DNA from 2 places in the Chryseobacterium sp. CFS15 genome. Region 2 is predicted to be linked to the other one. Evidence: riboswitches for the same ligand, from Rfam matches in the RefSeq annotation. Region 2 holds a riboswitch; the other holds the start of a gene.
The links. Region 2 has a riboswitch for cobalamin ahead of OH814_RS03875 (TonB-dependent receptor domain-containing protein). Riboswitches for the same ligand answer to the same signal wherever they lie in the genome.
Positions count from the first base shown of each region.

Region 1 (8,106 bases), on a different contig from region 2:
ATCGATCGTTTTCGTGAAAGAGTGATGTTTCCGATTCACAGTTTTTCGGGCAGAGTCTTGGGTTTTGGAGCCAGGATTCTAAAAAACAATATAAAAACCGCCAAATATCTCAATTCTCCCGAAACAGAAATTTATCATAAGTCAAATGTTCTTTATGGCTTAAATCAAAGCAAGCAGGCGATTTCCAGAAAGAATATATGTCTTTTGGTGGAAGGTTATATGGATGTGATCTCACTTCATATGTCGGGAATTGAAAATGTGGTGGCGAGCTCCGGAACTTCTTTAACGACCGAACAAATTAAGCTTATTAAAAGGCTCACCGAAAATGTGACGATTCTTTTTGATGGTGATAATGCGGGCATTAAAGCGAGTTTCAGAAGTATCGATATGCTTCTTACCGAAGGGATGAACATCAGAGTTTTGCTTTTCCCGGATGGTGATGACCCCGATTCTTTTGCCAGAAAACATCCGCAGGAATATGTTGAAAAGTTCATCGAAAATCAAGCGATGGATTTTATTGATTTTAAAGCTGAAATTCTTTTAAAGGAAGTCGGAAACGATCCTATTAAAAAGTCGGAAGCGATCCGGGATATTGTAAAATCTGTCGGATTTGTTCAAAACGCTTTAAAAAGGGAAGTTTATCTGAAAGAAGTTTCCAATAAATTTGGTCTTTCAGAGCAGAGTTTGTTTAATGAGCTTGATGTACAGAGGCAGGTTACCCAAAACCATAATCAAAATGCACAGCAGCAAAAGGAAAAAGCAGCTCCGGTAAAAATGGAGATTGTTCCTCCAGATGAAGAAAAAGGAGATCCTTATCTGTATGATGTTTTGTTTATGGAAAACAAATTGGTAGATCACATGTTGATGTTTGGCGATGTTGTTTTGAAACGACAAGATGATAATGAAGCTGAATATCAAATCACCGTAATTGAAGAAATTTTGCATCATTTTGAAGAAGAACAATATCAGTTTCTTGTAAAAGGAAACGAAATTATCATTGATCAGGTAAAAGAAGGGATTCAAAACGACGAGCTTCGAAGCGGAAGTTTTTTTGTCACTTTTATGGATGAGCAGATCACGACAAAAGTGGTTGACGCACTGATTCCTTTAGACGATCTAGAAAATTGGAGTTCAAGAAATATTTTCCCGCCGAATTACGGAGATAAAGTTGCCGAACAGATTAAAGGCGATGTTTTACTTCATAAATACCGTTACATTGATTATTTAATTAAAGAAACGATTGCTGAACTCGAAAAATACAGCAATACCGATGAAGTGAAATACTTTGAACTGATCAAAAAAATAACTTTATTGAAGCAGGCTTCAATGAGATTAAGTGAAATGATTGAGTATTCGCCAATCAAAGGGATTTATGTTGATAGAAAGCGATAGTTAGTTGATGGTTTTTAGTTGTCGGTTGATAGTTTAAATGTACTTTTTAAACTAATAATGTCTAATTTTCGTATGAAGTTAATACAATTAAAAATTCGCTATTAATTTTTATTAAAAAAAATCTACAGTTTTCAAACTAAATACGGCAACCTAAACTGACAAAAAGTCCTATAAAATTTTAGGAATAAAAGTTGTAATTTACAGTTTAAATAAATTTAAAAATAATACCGATAGAAATATGGACATTAAAAAAGAATTCAGAGATTTCTCTACAAAACACTTGGGAAATAACGGTTTGGTAACCGATCAGTATATGGGAATGTTTAATCCTACCAATCTTACGCCTTACATCATGGAAGAGAGAAGATTAAACGTTGCTCAAATGGACGTTTTCTCTCGTTTGATGATGGATAGAATTATTTTCCTGGGAACAGGTATTGACGATCAGGTGGCAAATATTGTAACGGCCCAGTTATTATTCTTAGAAAGTGCAGATCCTTCAAAAGATATTCAGATCTACATCAATTCTCCTGGAGGAAGCGTTTACGCAGGTTTAGGAATTTATGACACGATGCAGATCATCAAGCCGGATGTTGCTACAATCTGTACTGGTATTGCCGCTTCAATGGGAGCTGTTTTATTGGTTGCAGGTGAAAAAGGAAAACGTTCTGCTTTGAAACACTCAAGAGTGATGATTCACCAGCCTTCTGGTGGAGCTCAAGGTGTTGCTTCTGATATGGAAATCAATTTAAGAGAGATGTTGAAGCTTAAAAAAGAGCTTTATGACATTATTTCTGAGCATTCTGGACAAACTTACGAGTGGGTTGAGAAAGCGTCAGACAGAGATTACTGGATGACTTCTACCGAAGCGAAAGATTTTGGAATGGTAGATGAAGTTTTACAAAGATCAAAAGAGAAGAAATAATTTTTTCTTGAACTAAAATAAAAATCCCCGCTCACTGAGATTCTCGAAGTGAACGGGGATTTTTTTAATCCTAAAATTTGAATTACTTTTTGATGATTTTATGTGTCGTTGTCGACTGATTGGTTTTAATTTCAACCAAATAAACTCCCGATTTCAAACTTTGAATATTAATCTTTTTACTTTTTGTATTCAAAACTTTTTGACCTGAAATAGAGTAGATGTTGATAGTATTGATCTCATCTTTGGTTTCAATAATGATAAAATCACTCGCAGGATTCGGATATATTTTAAAGCTTTGCTTTACAGCATCCGAAACACTTAAATTAACATTGGCTTCTGTTGGCGTAAACGGTCTTCTTGTTCCGAAACTCAATCCAAACCAATCATTATTTGTTAAGGTTATTGTAGAAAGATTAGCATTGGTTTTCCAGTTTGATAGATTGGTTCCTTTGTATAATTTCCAGGTGTTTGTACCGTTTGCTGTTCCTGATAAAGAATTCAATGATAAAGTAGAAACCTGATTTGCAACAGAAGTATAATTAAAGGTGCTGCTTTGAGCATCAATCAACTGTAAAGCCTGTTCTGCGGTAATGGTTCCGTTGTATTGAATTCCAAAAACAAAAGAATTAGCATTTCCGTTAGAATTATCGGTTCCGAAATCGATAACAACTAAACTTTTATTGCTTCCTGTTCCAATCCAGTTGGTGATTTGTGAAAAATTAAACCATAACGAACTGTAGGCAGGAATTGGCGTTGCAGGAGCTTCAGCAGTAGGATTACTAAAACCGTAGCTTGCGCCATACCATTCTCCGTTTGAAATTGTTCCGCTGTTCATCCATCCTCCCATAGACCAATTATTTGTATCGCTACCTCCCCATAAACACCAATAGTCTGGTGCAGATTGTGCAACATGATCATTAAATGATACTTTATCAAGAAAGCCGTTATTGAAAGTAAGAATATAATCAAATGCCGGTTCTGCATTTTTTATCATTTGCATCATTTGAGGACCGGTAATATTTTGTCCGGGATTGAATTTTACTCCCCAAACATAAGATCTGTCATCAGTTCCGTCTTTAAAATCGGCAACAAAATAAGCGGTTTGAGAGCCTGTTCCCACAAAAAACTTTACATCGTTTGCTGTTAATTGTGCAAAACATAACGCAACAATAAAAGTGAATATAAAACTTAATATTTTTTGCATATCAACTATTATTTAATGATTAACTTTTCGCTGAAGTTGATATTTTTTTCGGTAACTTTTACAATATAAATACCTTTTGATAATGTGCTAACATTAATTCCTTTTTCAGTGTATTTCTCATTAATAACGATTCTTCCATTGAGATCATAAACCTGTACATTTCCAGAATTCAGGCCTTGTACAAAGAATCTGTTGCTTGCAGGATTTGGATATATCGTTAATTTTGAAACTTTACTATTTTCAGATGTAGAAAGGGATGCGCTATTATAAGCAATGATTTGATTAGGTAGAGAAGTTACTGTAAAAGTATTCAGTAAAGTACCTTGTAAATCGTACGTGTAAATTTTTCCCGGCGAAACATATCCTGAAGGATCGGCTGCATAAATTTTATTATTAATAACATTAAATCCGTACGCAGTACCATAGCTGTTTACGGTAATGGGCGTAACTGCAATAGGCGTGGTATTAATCGACGGTGCATCAATTGGTGTTTTGTAAATGGAAGCTTCATTCATGTAATAAATGTTCGTTCCGTCAGTATCCATATAAGCTGGCTTTACGCCAGCCGGAAATGTAGTGCTAGAAACCGTAGTTTGATTCGTTGTATTATAAACAGTAAGTGTCCCAAAAGAAGTTTGTGCATAAGGATCTCCCGAACTCATTATGTACAAAAGATTGTCTTTTTCAAAAATACTGTTTGGTGAGTCACCTACATTTACCTGTGATTCGACAGTATTGGTTGTCGTGTTGATTACATCCATAAAATGATTGAGACCGTAACCTCCTTTCAACAAAACATATAGTTTGTTGTTTTTACTAAAAATCTTTTCGGGGCCATTTCCTACAGGAATATTAGCTTGATGAGCGTAAGTGTTTAAATCATAAACCGATACGTAGTTTGTTGGACCATTGTTTCCCCAATTGGTTACATAAAATTTGTTTCCGCTGAATGCGATGTATCTTGGGTTATCAAGATTGGTAGAAATAGTTGTAATCAAAGTAAAATCAGATTTATTAATGACTTTGATTTGATTGGAAATGTTTAAAACCACAAAAATCTTATCACCAAAAATTTTAATGTCCTGAGCAGTATCACCCAGCGTAGCATTATTGTTTTTAAGTTTAAAATAATTGTTGGTAACAACAGATTGATTGTTGATCAGCGAAATTTCAGCATTATTGCTTCCGGCGCCGCCTTCGTTGAGCACTAAAACTCCTTCAGTTTGAGCATTTGCAAATGAAAATACAAAGGCAAGAATAAGAAAATAGATTTTCTTCATGATATAATTAAATTTAAAGTTTTGTTCCCGAAACTTCACTGCAGGAAAAAACAGTCATGAAAAAATATCCGAAGATGTGATCTCATAAACTTTTATTCCCGAAAGTTGAAATTAATCTAAGGCAGGTCTCCTGGCTTGCATCTTATTATAACCTTCCCATTTTATTAACACAAAACAGTGGTTTTTATTTATAATAAGTTGAATAGCTTACAGTTGCGGGTACAGCTCAAGAATTATTTTACTTCACTTGATTCCCTATTAATGAACGCATGGGTTCAACCTTAAACTTGTGCAAAGATATTATTTAAATTTTGAATAATATTATTAGTAATAATTTAATGATTTAAAATTATTGTAAATAGTAATGTGATTTTTGATATTTATTTTATTAAATTAATGAAAAAAGACATACCTAATGATATGTCTTTACTTTTTTGATAAGAATTATTTCTTAATTAAAACCTTCAATAATTTTTGAGAAATCTTCAAGTTTCAATGCAGCTCCACCGATAAGACCACCGTCGATATCAGGTTGAGAGAAAATTTCTTTAGCATTATCAGGTTTTACAGAACCACCGTAAAGAATAGAAACTTCGTCAGCAACTTCCTGTCCGTATTTTTCTGCAATAATTCCTCTGATGTGAGCATGAATTTCCTGAGCCTGCTCCGGAGTTGCCGTTTCGCCAGTTCCGATTGCCCAAACCGGTTCGTAAGCAATAACCACTTTTTTGATTTCTTCCGCAGAAAGAGTGAAAAGCGCTGTTTCTGTCTGAGTTTTTACAACATCGAGATGCTCTCCTGCTTTTCTTTGTTCTAAAGTTTCACCATTACAATAAACCGGGATCAAACCTTTATCTAAAGCTAATTTTACTTTTTTGTTGCAGCTTTCGTCGTTTTCACCGTGATATTGTCTTCTTTCAGAATGCCCGATCAAAGAACCTGTCGCATCGATAGACTCCAACATATCTGCAGAAAGCTCGCCTGTGTAAGCTCCGCTTTCGTATTCGCTCATATCTTGTGAAAAAACTCCGATTTCGTCTTTTTCAAAGATATCTTTTGCCATCATTAAATATAAAGAAGGCGGCGCGATCCAAACTTCACAGTTGGTTGTATTATTAGTTTTATAACTAAGTAATTGAATCATTAATTGTTGAGCATCAATTACATTTTTGTTCATTTTCCAGTTTCCTGCAACTATTTTTCTTCTCATAGTTAAATATTTATATGATAATCTATTAAGTTTAATTGTTTTAAAAATTCAAAAGAATTAATGTAAAATTCTTTGAATGAATTAAGCGTCATTAATTTATTAATTTCTATTTTTTGACCAATGATTTGATACAAGTCACTAATTGCTAAATCTTTTCTTCTCTTTTTTGGAAGCTCATTGTTAGTAATTCTTAAAGCTTCAATGATTTTAAGCTTAGGATTTGTAAATTGTTCTGGATTTCCTGAGAGATTTAATTGAGCTTTTGTTTTAGTTGTTGAAATTTCCTTTTTAAAAAGATCAAAATCGGCTAGCATCCAAGACTCAGTCATATAAATAGGAATTATTGGAATAATTTTACATTCATTTATTTCTGTAATGGAAGAAGTTGCTTTAAACAAAGGTTCAAATTTATTTTTAATTACATCATCTATTGAAGAATCATCAGCATCAGAATGTATGTAAAATATATCTGTTGAATTTTCACTGTATCCTTTTTTAATACTGTTAATAGATTGTTCAACAAATGAATCACCATCTTTATTAAGTGGAGTAAGTATAATCTCAACATCTTTGTTACTATAAGAGCATAAAATATCTGAAATAGTCTTTTCAATTATACTTTTATAAAAAACTTTGTCGGTTGTTCCTTCAAAAGTATATCCTAAAAAAAGTTGGTAACTCATACTATTAAATCAAATTTTCCCATATTTAAATAATCTTGAATGTCAGAAAAAGTTACCCGATCTTTAAATAAAGTTGCTTGTTGAGTTTTTTCTGACAAAACAATTTTTGTAGTTTCGATTTTATATTTTTTATCATCGACATTAATTATTGAAATTCTCATTTGGCTAAACCATAAAATCTTTAACTGATCGTTTTTATAGTTTTTCATTAAATTACCTACTAAAACAGGAGAGTGAGTATTTACAATTACCTGACGTAACGGTGCTTGATCATCTGAAAAGTCTGAAGATAAATCTGTTAATAAATCCAACATTGTGGACACTCTCTGAGGATTTATTCCATTTTCTGGTTCTTCAAAACATAAAAGACCTGAGAATTCTTCATCATATTCTAAAATACATAGAGTTAATATTCGTAATGTCCCTTCAGATAATACTCTTGAGGTATATTCTTTCTTATCAACATCAATAAGTTTAATAATATACTGCCTATTTTCTTTGTCATCGACAATTTTTACTTCAACAAAATTGGGTAGAAACTGATTTAGCTTTCTTGAGATTTCACCAATTGCAAAAAGGTTATTTTGTGATATTCGAAATAAAGCTGCAGCTAAGTTTTTACCTGTTTGAGAAATTTCATCTTCACCATTATTTTTACTCGTTGGTTCTCTTAAATCATCAGGATTGAGTTGTAGAAATTTCCAAGATCTCATCTCTTCTTTTGCGGCCAGTATATGCTTGAAATCAACAGTATCAATACTACTTAGAACTGTTCTGTTTGCATTTACTAGTGGGATATGTCTAATTGATCCACCTTTAGAGCCATCTTGATGAATTGATACCGTATCAATTTCATTAACCTTAATTGTATCAAGGTATGGTTTTCCTCTGTTCCCTTCTACCTTAGGTATCCAATTTTCAGTATAGCTTTTAGGTATATATTTTACCCATTCATCATCTTTATTTTTTTTCAGATTTACGAGACTTTCATATATTAATTCAACATCATCTAAACCAGATTTATTTATGAATCTTTTAAGTTTTATATGGTATCTTAATCGAGTGTATTTTAAAACGGCTTCATTTCCCCATGCATCTTTTACTTTTTTATTTACTAACATTTCAACCTCAAATTCCATCATATTTGAATAATGATTAAGATCGTACATTGTAAATAATTCTAAAAACTCACCTCTTTGCTCACTTAAAGCTCTTTTGATATTATCAGTTTCTGCTAATTTTGATAATAGTATAAGAGCGTCGAAAAGATTACTTTTTCCGGATGCATTTGTACCAGCAATTACCGTAAAAGGAGTAAATGACATTTCAAAATTATGAAATGACTTAAATCCATTTATTTTAATTTTTGTAATCATATTCTATTTTTGTAAAATTATTTAATATTCCAAAGG
Region 1 is NZ_JAVHYL010000018.1:10,640-18,745, reverse strand. Features, by position in the region: gene dnaG (DNA primase) at 1-1,392, shown strand, start outside; gene clpP (ATP-dependent Clp endopeptidase proteolytic subunit ClpP) at 1,631-2,317, shown strand; gene OH814_RS19730 (T9SS type A sorting domain-containing protein) at 2,400-3,521, opposite strand; gene OH814_RS19725 (T9SS type A sorting domain-containing protein) at 3,530-4,801, opposite strand; cobalamin riboswitch at 4,904-5,100, opposite strand; gene tpiA (triose-phosphate isomerase) at 5,253-6,011, opposite strand; gene OH814_RS19715 (DUF4276 family protein) at 6,014-6,694, opposite strand; gene OH814_RS19710 (AAA family ATPase) at 6,691-8,070, opposite strand; gene OH814_RS19705 (TerB family tellurite resistance protein) at 8,088-8,106, opposite strand, start outside.
Region 1: another riboswitch for cobalamin. It lies ahead of OH814_RS19725 (T9SS type A sorting domain-containing protein); the one in region 2 lies ahead of OH814_RS03875 (TonB-dependent receptor domain-containing protein).

Region 2 (8,106 bases):
TTTTTATAAACCGATGTAGCTCCCATTCCTGCTGTGAATTTACTGATAACAGTTCCTCCGGTTGTGTACACGGTGATTTCACTTGGCTGAGTAAATCCTTTTACATCAGAAGTGAAGATTCTTCCGTCAATAACACTGAATCCGTAAAGAGTAAAGTTTGCTCCACCATCAACCGCAGTAATAATAGGATTGGTAGGTGCAGCCGTAGCATTCATATCCATAGAATAAACTTTATTGCTTGAAGTGAAGTAAAATCTGCCACCGTCAATCTGAAGATTGGTACCATTAGCAATCCCTGTAAGAGTGGTTGTTTTTACAATACTTCCTGCTGGGTTGATCTGGTAAATATAAGAATCAGCAGTTCCCTGAGCAATTACATACACATTGCTGTTGTACGTAATTGTTTTGGTGATATCTCCGTTTGGCATCGGTGTCGGTGTTCCTTCGATTGCATTAGTGGTCGTGTTGATTTTTGTGATGGTATTCCCAAAACCATATGAAGCATTTTGCACAAAAATATTTCCTCCTGCTTCAACTACTCTCTCAACGGTGCTTGTAGATGCGAAATCGATTTTCTTTACAAAAGAATTATCAGACAATTTATAAACATTTACAAATTTTGCTCCGCCGTATTTATCATTTGAAACGTAAAGATTTCCGTTTGCAATCGCCATATAACGAGGATTGTTTAACTGAGCTGTGATTTCTCCTGCTTTTTTAAATGAATAGCGGTCTACAATCTGAATTTTGTTTGAGTTATTCAGTAAAAGATATGCTTTATCTCCGTTTAAAACCATGGTCTGAAGTACATCACCAAGGTTTTCTTTGTTGTTGTTTGCTTTATAGATGTCGTTCTGCATTAAGCTTAAATCTTTTGTAATAAAAGTAACATCTGCATTTGGTGACCCAAAATTACCTTCGTTGGTAATAAGAAGTCCGTTTTGATAAGTAATTTCCGGAATTGTCTCTTCGTATTCTGATGTACACGAAATCGAAAATAACAGGACGAATCCAAAAATAAACTGTAATAGTCTGTTTAATTTCATAATATAATTGATTTAAAAATTTATTGTTGCGTTTATGCTGTAATTTCTTTTTGGTAAAGGATAATAGGCCATTGTTTCATAGACAGCATCTGTGATATTGTTCACCTTTATCCCTAAAGTATAATTTTTCATAAATGTTGCCGAAAGACCTGCATTCATCACAAAATACGGATAGATCGCATATTTTTTGCTTTCATCAGACGTTGTATACGTTAAACCGTTAAACATTCCTTGTGCGTAAAAACGTAGAAATTTATACTGATAATCTACATTCGATGAAAATTTATGAAGCGGAACATAAGTAAGCTGCTTCTGAGTTTCCAAATTAATAGATTTCGCATAAGTATAGCCCGCTACAAGCTTTACTGAATGATCTTCATTAAACCGTTTTTGATAACTAAGTTGCGATTCTAAACCATAAGATTCTACTTTGTTGGTGTTGAATGGCGAATAGTATCCCAAACCGGTATCCAGCCAACGAATCATATCTGTGATTCGCATATAATAAGGGCTCAAAGTCAGCTTAAAATCTCCAACTTTAAACTCATGGTTCATATCGGTCTGAACTGATGTTTCAGGTCGCAGTTCCGGGTTTCCGCCAGGCGTCCAATACAAGTCGTTAAAGGAAGGGAATCTGAAGTTTTTAGAGAAATTCAAATTCAGGCTGTACCAGTTATTGGCTTTCCATTTTCCTGAGAAAGAGTAGAGAAGAGGCGACTTGATATCTTCAACAAAATCTTGCTTAATTCCTGCTTCAAAGCGAAGATTAGGTGTTGCAAAGTATCTCAATAGACCTGCAGCAGATCCTACATTTCTTTTTACTGTGCCGGTAATTCCTGAAGTTCCCAAACCTTCTCCCTGGTTTTGCTGAAATTCTCCAATTAAATTGATATTCCATTTGGGATCAATAAAATAGTTGAAGTCGTTTTTAAGAATATAATTTTTATTAATTCCGCCACTTGTGTAAGAGTCATTATAATTTCCGAAATATTGAAAATTATCTTCCGTATAAGCTGCTTTTAAGCTGTTTGAAATTTTAGAATTATTGATATCCCAGGAAAGTAAACTTCTTACCGTTTGCGATTCATATTTACTCTTGTTTCCGTTTTCTGTAAAAATAGGATAGTTTTGGGTTGCATCATAAAACTGACTTTGCCAGGAAATGGTCTGGTTGCTAGCAATTTTATAAGAAGTACCAATATTTAAAGTTGAGTTGTAAAATTTCCCATTTCTGTTGATATAATTTTCCTCGGGAACTTTATAATCATTTTGGCTGATCAGGTAATTTCCTGAAACTTTAAAACTGAATTTATCATTGCTGAAAGCAGCCTTTGCAAAATTATTATAAGTGCCGAAAGAAGCAATTTCTGAATTAAACATTCCGTTGAAACCTTTATTGAAACTCAGATCGTTATTCAGATGAATACTTCCGCCAATGGCACCGCTTCCGTAAATGACACTTCCGCCACCTGATTTTATTTCCATTTGATCGTATCCGAAAAGGGCAATGTTATTGATGTCACCCTGTCCCAAAAACTGCGAATTAATATTAATCCCGTTCCAGACAAAAGCTGTTTGTTGAGCCGTTGTTCCTCGAAATGAAGGCGAAGAAACTGCTCCACGACCATTTTCTTTAATATAAACAGGCGACTGAAATCGTAAAACCTCAGAAAGATTCGAAGAGTTTTTTTGAATATCTGCAGGAGATAAAGTAGTTAAAGAATGAAAAAGTTTTACTTTTTTCATCTGATTATCGAATACAAATACGGTGTCAATATCTTTTTCCTGACTATAGTAAATCGTCAGGCAAGAAGATACAGAAAGTAGGGTTAATGCTCTTTTTAAAATCATGTCATACGCTGCCTTTCCTCCGAAAGCAATTCTATTTTTAATGTTAAATTTCGGCAGGTCTCCTGACTTTCGCTTTGCTACACCTTCCCGTTTTGGCAGTGGTTTTTTTGTAGAAAATCATAGTGCGATTTACAGTTGCGGGGACAGCTTGGGATTTTCACCCAATTCCCTCTTAGTTCCAATCTCTTGGAAACCAAAATTTTTGCAAATATAGTTTTTTTGAAAAGAAAGATTAAATTTTATTAAACACAATCTGCGGTATTAATTTGTGTGATAAACCTTACAAAAATGTTCCGTCAAAATAAAAAGGAAGCAAATCTTTTATAGAGGTCACTTTGATCACCTCATCATTTAAATTGGAAAAATAAAGCTCAATATTTTCGTTTTGCTTTGTCTCGTATTCTATAATACTTTGTCGGCAAGCTCCACATGGAGGAATTGGTGGGTTTTTCTCCGAAAATTCTTTTGGTCCGCCCACGATAAATATTTTTTTAATCTTTTGATCCGGAAAGTTAGCTCCGATCCAAAAAAGAGCAGTTCGTTCTGCACAAAGTCCGGAAGGAAAAGCTGCATTTTCCTGGTTGTTTCCTGAGAAAATTTCACCATTTTCCAATAAAACTGCGCATCCTACAAAAAAGTTGGAATAGGGAGCATACGCATTTTCTCTGGCTTGAATTGCTTTTTCAAAAAGGCTTTTTTCTATTTCTGTCAGTTCATTTCTGCTTGTAAAATGCTCGAAACCGATCTTTATATCTTTTTTCATTTTATTTCCTTAAAAAGGGCGGTAAATGTAACCCTTTTTAAGGAAGCTGGCAACATCTTTGTTACTATACTAAATTTGTAATTTTAACTTTTAGAAAAATTAAATTCAATGTTATATTCTCCAATAAAATTTAGAAATGTAGAGCTTAAAAACCGTTGGGTAATGTCGCCGATGTGTATGTACTCTTGCGAAAACGGTGTTGCCAACGACTTTCATTTTGTACATTACGGAAGCCGTGCTCAAGGTGGAACGGGACTTCTCGTGGTGGAAGCAAGTGGCGTAGAACCAAGAGGCAGAATTACCAATCACTGCATGGGAATCTGGAATGACAAACAGGCTGCTGAACTTCAGAAAATTGTAGAATTCGTACATAAAAATTCAGACAGCAAAATAGGAATTCAGATTGCACATGCCGGAAGAAAAGGTTCTACATGGGAAAATAAGCAAATCTCTTTGGAGGAAGGCTGGGAAACGGTTGCTCCAAGTGCAATCCCGTATCATCCGACAGAAAGAATTCCTCATGTCTTGACTGTGGATGAAATAAAAGAACAGATTCAGAATTTTAAAAATGCAGCAAAAAGAGCGGTAAATGCAGGTTTTGATGTCGTTGAAATTCACGGTGCTCACGGTTACCTTATTCATCAGTTTTTGTCACCACTTTCTAATGTAAGAACTGATGAATATGGTGGAAGATTTGAAAACAGAATCAGATTTTTATTGGAAATTGTAGATGCCGTCAACGAAGAACTTAATGAAAATGTAGCGTTATTTGTAAGAATTTCGGGAACGGAATATGCGGAAAACGGTTGGGATATTGATGACAGTGTAGAATTGGCAAAAATCTTAAAAGATCACAATGTTGATTTGGTTGATGTATCAAGCGGCGGAAATATTCATGGAGCAAAAATCTCAGTTTTTGACGGTTACCAGGTTCCGTTTTCTTCTGCTGTGAAAAATCAGGCGAATGTGAAAACAGGAGCAGTTGGTCTGATAACAAAAACCGAACAGGCAGAAGAGATTTTACAGAATAATGAAGCTGATCTTATATTTGTAGCGAGAGAGATTTTGCGAAATCCTTATTTGGCCGTTCAGGGTTCATTTGAAATGAAAGAAGAATCTTTTTTTCCACATCAATACCTTAGAGCGAAAATTTCTTCTTAATTTTAGGATCGAATTTAAAAGACAACAATGCGTATAGAAGACTTTATGCTTCCGTGTCCCAGCAAAAAGTTTTTGGGAATCGAATGTTTCGGGTGCGGATCACAACGGGCAATATTGATGGTTTTTCAGGGAAAGTTTTCTGAAGCCTTTCAAATGTTTCCGGCAGTTTATACATTGTTGCTGTTTTTCTGCTTTGTAGGAATCAATTTTATAGACAAAAAAAGAAATTACGGACAGATTTTGATTTTTTTAGCAATAATTAATTCACTGATCATGGTTTTTTCTTACTTTTATAAACATTTTATTATTCATTTAAACTAAACATTAAAAAAACAAATTATGAATCAACAAAAACTACCTAATGCTACTGCAGTACTTGTTCTAGGAATTGTCTCTATCGTCGGATGCTGTTGCTACGGTGTCCTGGGATTAATTGCCGGGATTATCGGACTTGTACTTTACAAAAAAGACAATGCGTTGTACCAAAGTAATCCGACATTATATTCTGATTACAATAACCTTAACACCGGAAGAATTCTGTGTATTATTGGTTTGATATTAAGTGCACTTTATCTTGTTTTAAATATTGTGATGATTGCTGTTTTCGGATGGGATGCACTTTCAGATCAAGAATTGATGCAGGAACGTATCAGAGATTTGATGGGACAATAATAAGTCTTGTTTAAAAATATAAAGGTTGCAATTTTTTTGCAACCTTTTTTGTCTGAATTAAATGTTTTAAATTTATTACATGAAGTCTTTAATTTAAGCCTTATTCAGTTTCTTTAAGTTTGATTTTTTCTTCAGAAAATAAGCCAGCCCCAATCCTATAAAAACCATTGCTGCACTGAATGGGAAGATAAACTGCATTCCGAAAAAATCGGCAACACTTCCAATTATCGGACCTGCAACGCCCAAAGAAATGTCAATGAAAAGCCCATAACCAGCTAAAGCAGAACCCTGACTTGATGGCGAAACACTCTTTATGGCAACAACACCAAGCGCAGGAAAAATTAAAGAAAATCCTAATCCTGTAACACCGGCTCCCACCAATGCCATTTGAGCGTTGGTAGCAAATGCAATAATTAAAAGCCCGATGGTTTCTACAAAAAGACAGGCAATGGCAACTTTTATTCCACCATAATTATTGATAACATTGCTAAATACCAGCCTTCCGGCAACAAATAATCCTCCAAAAACACTTAAACACAAAGCACCATTATTCCACTGAAAATAATTGTAATATAACGTGATAAATGTAGAGATACTTGCGAAACCGATTCCACCTAAAGCCAGACAAACTCCAAAAGGAGCTACTTTTCCCAGAACTTTCCAAAAAGACTGATTTTCTTTTGGATTCGTGTTGGTCTTATTTTCTTTGGTTTTAGCAAAGAAAAATCCGATTATTCCTAAAATAATAGAAAGAATTCCAATACCGTAAAGACTGTATGCGTGTTCGATCACAATTCCTAAAGAAGCTCCGATTGCTAAAGCCCCGTAGCAGGCAACACCATTATAAGAAATTATTTTTGCAGTATGTTTTTCGCCTAAAGCCATAATTGCCCAGTTAATCGGGCTTGCTCCGACCATTCCTTCAGCACAGCCTGTTAACAGACGGGTAATAATCAGAAAACTAAGGCTTAAAATCGGAGAAAATTTAAAATAATAAGCAAAAATTAGAAAAATTCCTGTTAGTGAAAAACTGAGCATGCTAAATAAAACGGCTGGTTTAGGACCTTTTCCGTCAATAACTTTCCCGGAATATGCTCTCAGAAAAAAGGTGGAAATATATTGTAAACTAATCACCATCCCTGCAATTAAAAGACTGTAACCTAAACTTTTGCTGATGAAAATCGGTAAAACCGAAAGCGATAGACCGATAATGAAATATCCGACGAAAGTAAAAGATACATAAGAAATGAGTTGGAGGTTGATATTTTTTGGTTGGTTTATTGAACTTTCCATGAGATAAAAAATTAATCTGCAAAGATACTTCGTAAATATTTTTTAGCTTCAGAATTAAGATTAAAAAAAGATAAGATTTGTCATACTTTACAGACGTCAGAAGTTGAATATAGGTTTTCATTTCATATAATTTCAATTATCTTTGTTTCTTTTAAAAAAATCATCAGTACATGGAAAACTCAAAATATCCAAACTATATTTTTGACTGGATGGGAGGTCTCATCCTTTTTGCAGGATATATTTTTGGAAGTCTTTCGGTTGGCTTCATAGGCCTTGCAGGGAAATTTATTTTTGAGGTAGATTTTATGCAGAAGCCTTGGTTTATGATGCTTGCCAATGCTGTTGTTTTCTGTGTAATGATTTGGGCTTTTGAATTTTTAGTGGTGCGTCAGAAAACAGGTAAGAAATTGAATTTCAATTTTTCGCCTACCAATTTTTCTACCTATCTTCTTATTTTTCCGATGATGATTGGAATGATGTTTATCGGAGAATTTATCACTTCGCAAATTCCTACAACCGGACCTTTTTTCGGAGATTTTTACGAGTTTTTTGAAAATCTGATGGCCGGCCTTACCGATGATCCTGTCGTGATGGTCATTACTGCGGTGATTATGGCGCCTATTTTTGAAGAAATTGTTTTCCGAGGAATTATCCAGAAAGGAATGATCAATAAAGGAGTGAAACCCTGGAAAGCGATACTTTTTGCAAGTCTTCTTTTTGGTTTGATACATGCGAATCCGTGGCAGTTTGTAGGCGCAACTTTGCTGGGAACTGTTTTAGGATTGGTTTATTATAAAACAAAATCGCTGCTTTTGCCAATGCTATTGCATGGTTTTAATAATCTTTGCTCGGCGATCCTGATATTTTATACTCAAAAAGAAAGCTTTGCAGAAGCTTTTGAAATTCAGGAATGGATGATTCTGGTGATCGGAATTGTAGTGTTTTCTGTATTTTTCTACCTGTTTACATTTAGAAATAAAGTGCGTTATTCTGAAATTTAAATTCAATTTAAAACACAAATTATATAAACTGAACAATCATTTTGTGGTATTATATGAATAATATTTGTGTTTAAATAAACATATAAAAAATAAAATGGAAATATTAGTTGCCACACACAATCTTCATAAAAAAGAAGAAATTCAACAGATTTTAGGAAGTGAATTTACCGTAAAAAGCCTTACCGATTACGATATTCATGACGAAATCGTTGAAGATGGAGACACTTTCAATGCCAATGCTTTAATTAAGGCTAAATACTGTTTCGAAAAAACAGGCATTCCAAGCTTGGGAGACGACAGCGGTTTGGTGGTGGAGTCT
Region 2 is NZ_JAVHYL010000002.1:245,715-253,820, forward strand. Features, by position in the region: gene OH814_RS03870 (DUF5074 domain-containing protein) at 1-1,046, opposite strand, end outside; gene OH814_RS03875 (TonB-dependent receptor domain-containing protein) at 1,059-2,897, opposite strand; cobalamin riboswitch at 2,932-3,110, opposite strand; gene cdd (cytidine deaminase) at 3,178-3,660, opposite strand; gene namA (NADPH dehydrogenase NamA) at 3,769-4,821, shown strand; gene OH814_RS03890 (DUF2752 domain-containing protein) at 4,867-5,142, shown strand; gene OH814_RS03895 (CCC motif membrane protein) at 5,161-5,493, shown strand; gene OH814_RS03900 (MFS transporter) at 5,587-6,786, opposite strand; gene OH814_RS03905 (CPBP family intramembrane glutamic endopeptidase) at 6,957-7,787, shown strand; gene rdgB (RdgB/HAM1 family non-canonical purine NTP pyrophosphatase) at 7,882-8,106, shown strand, end outside.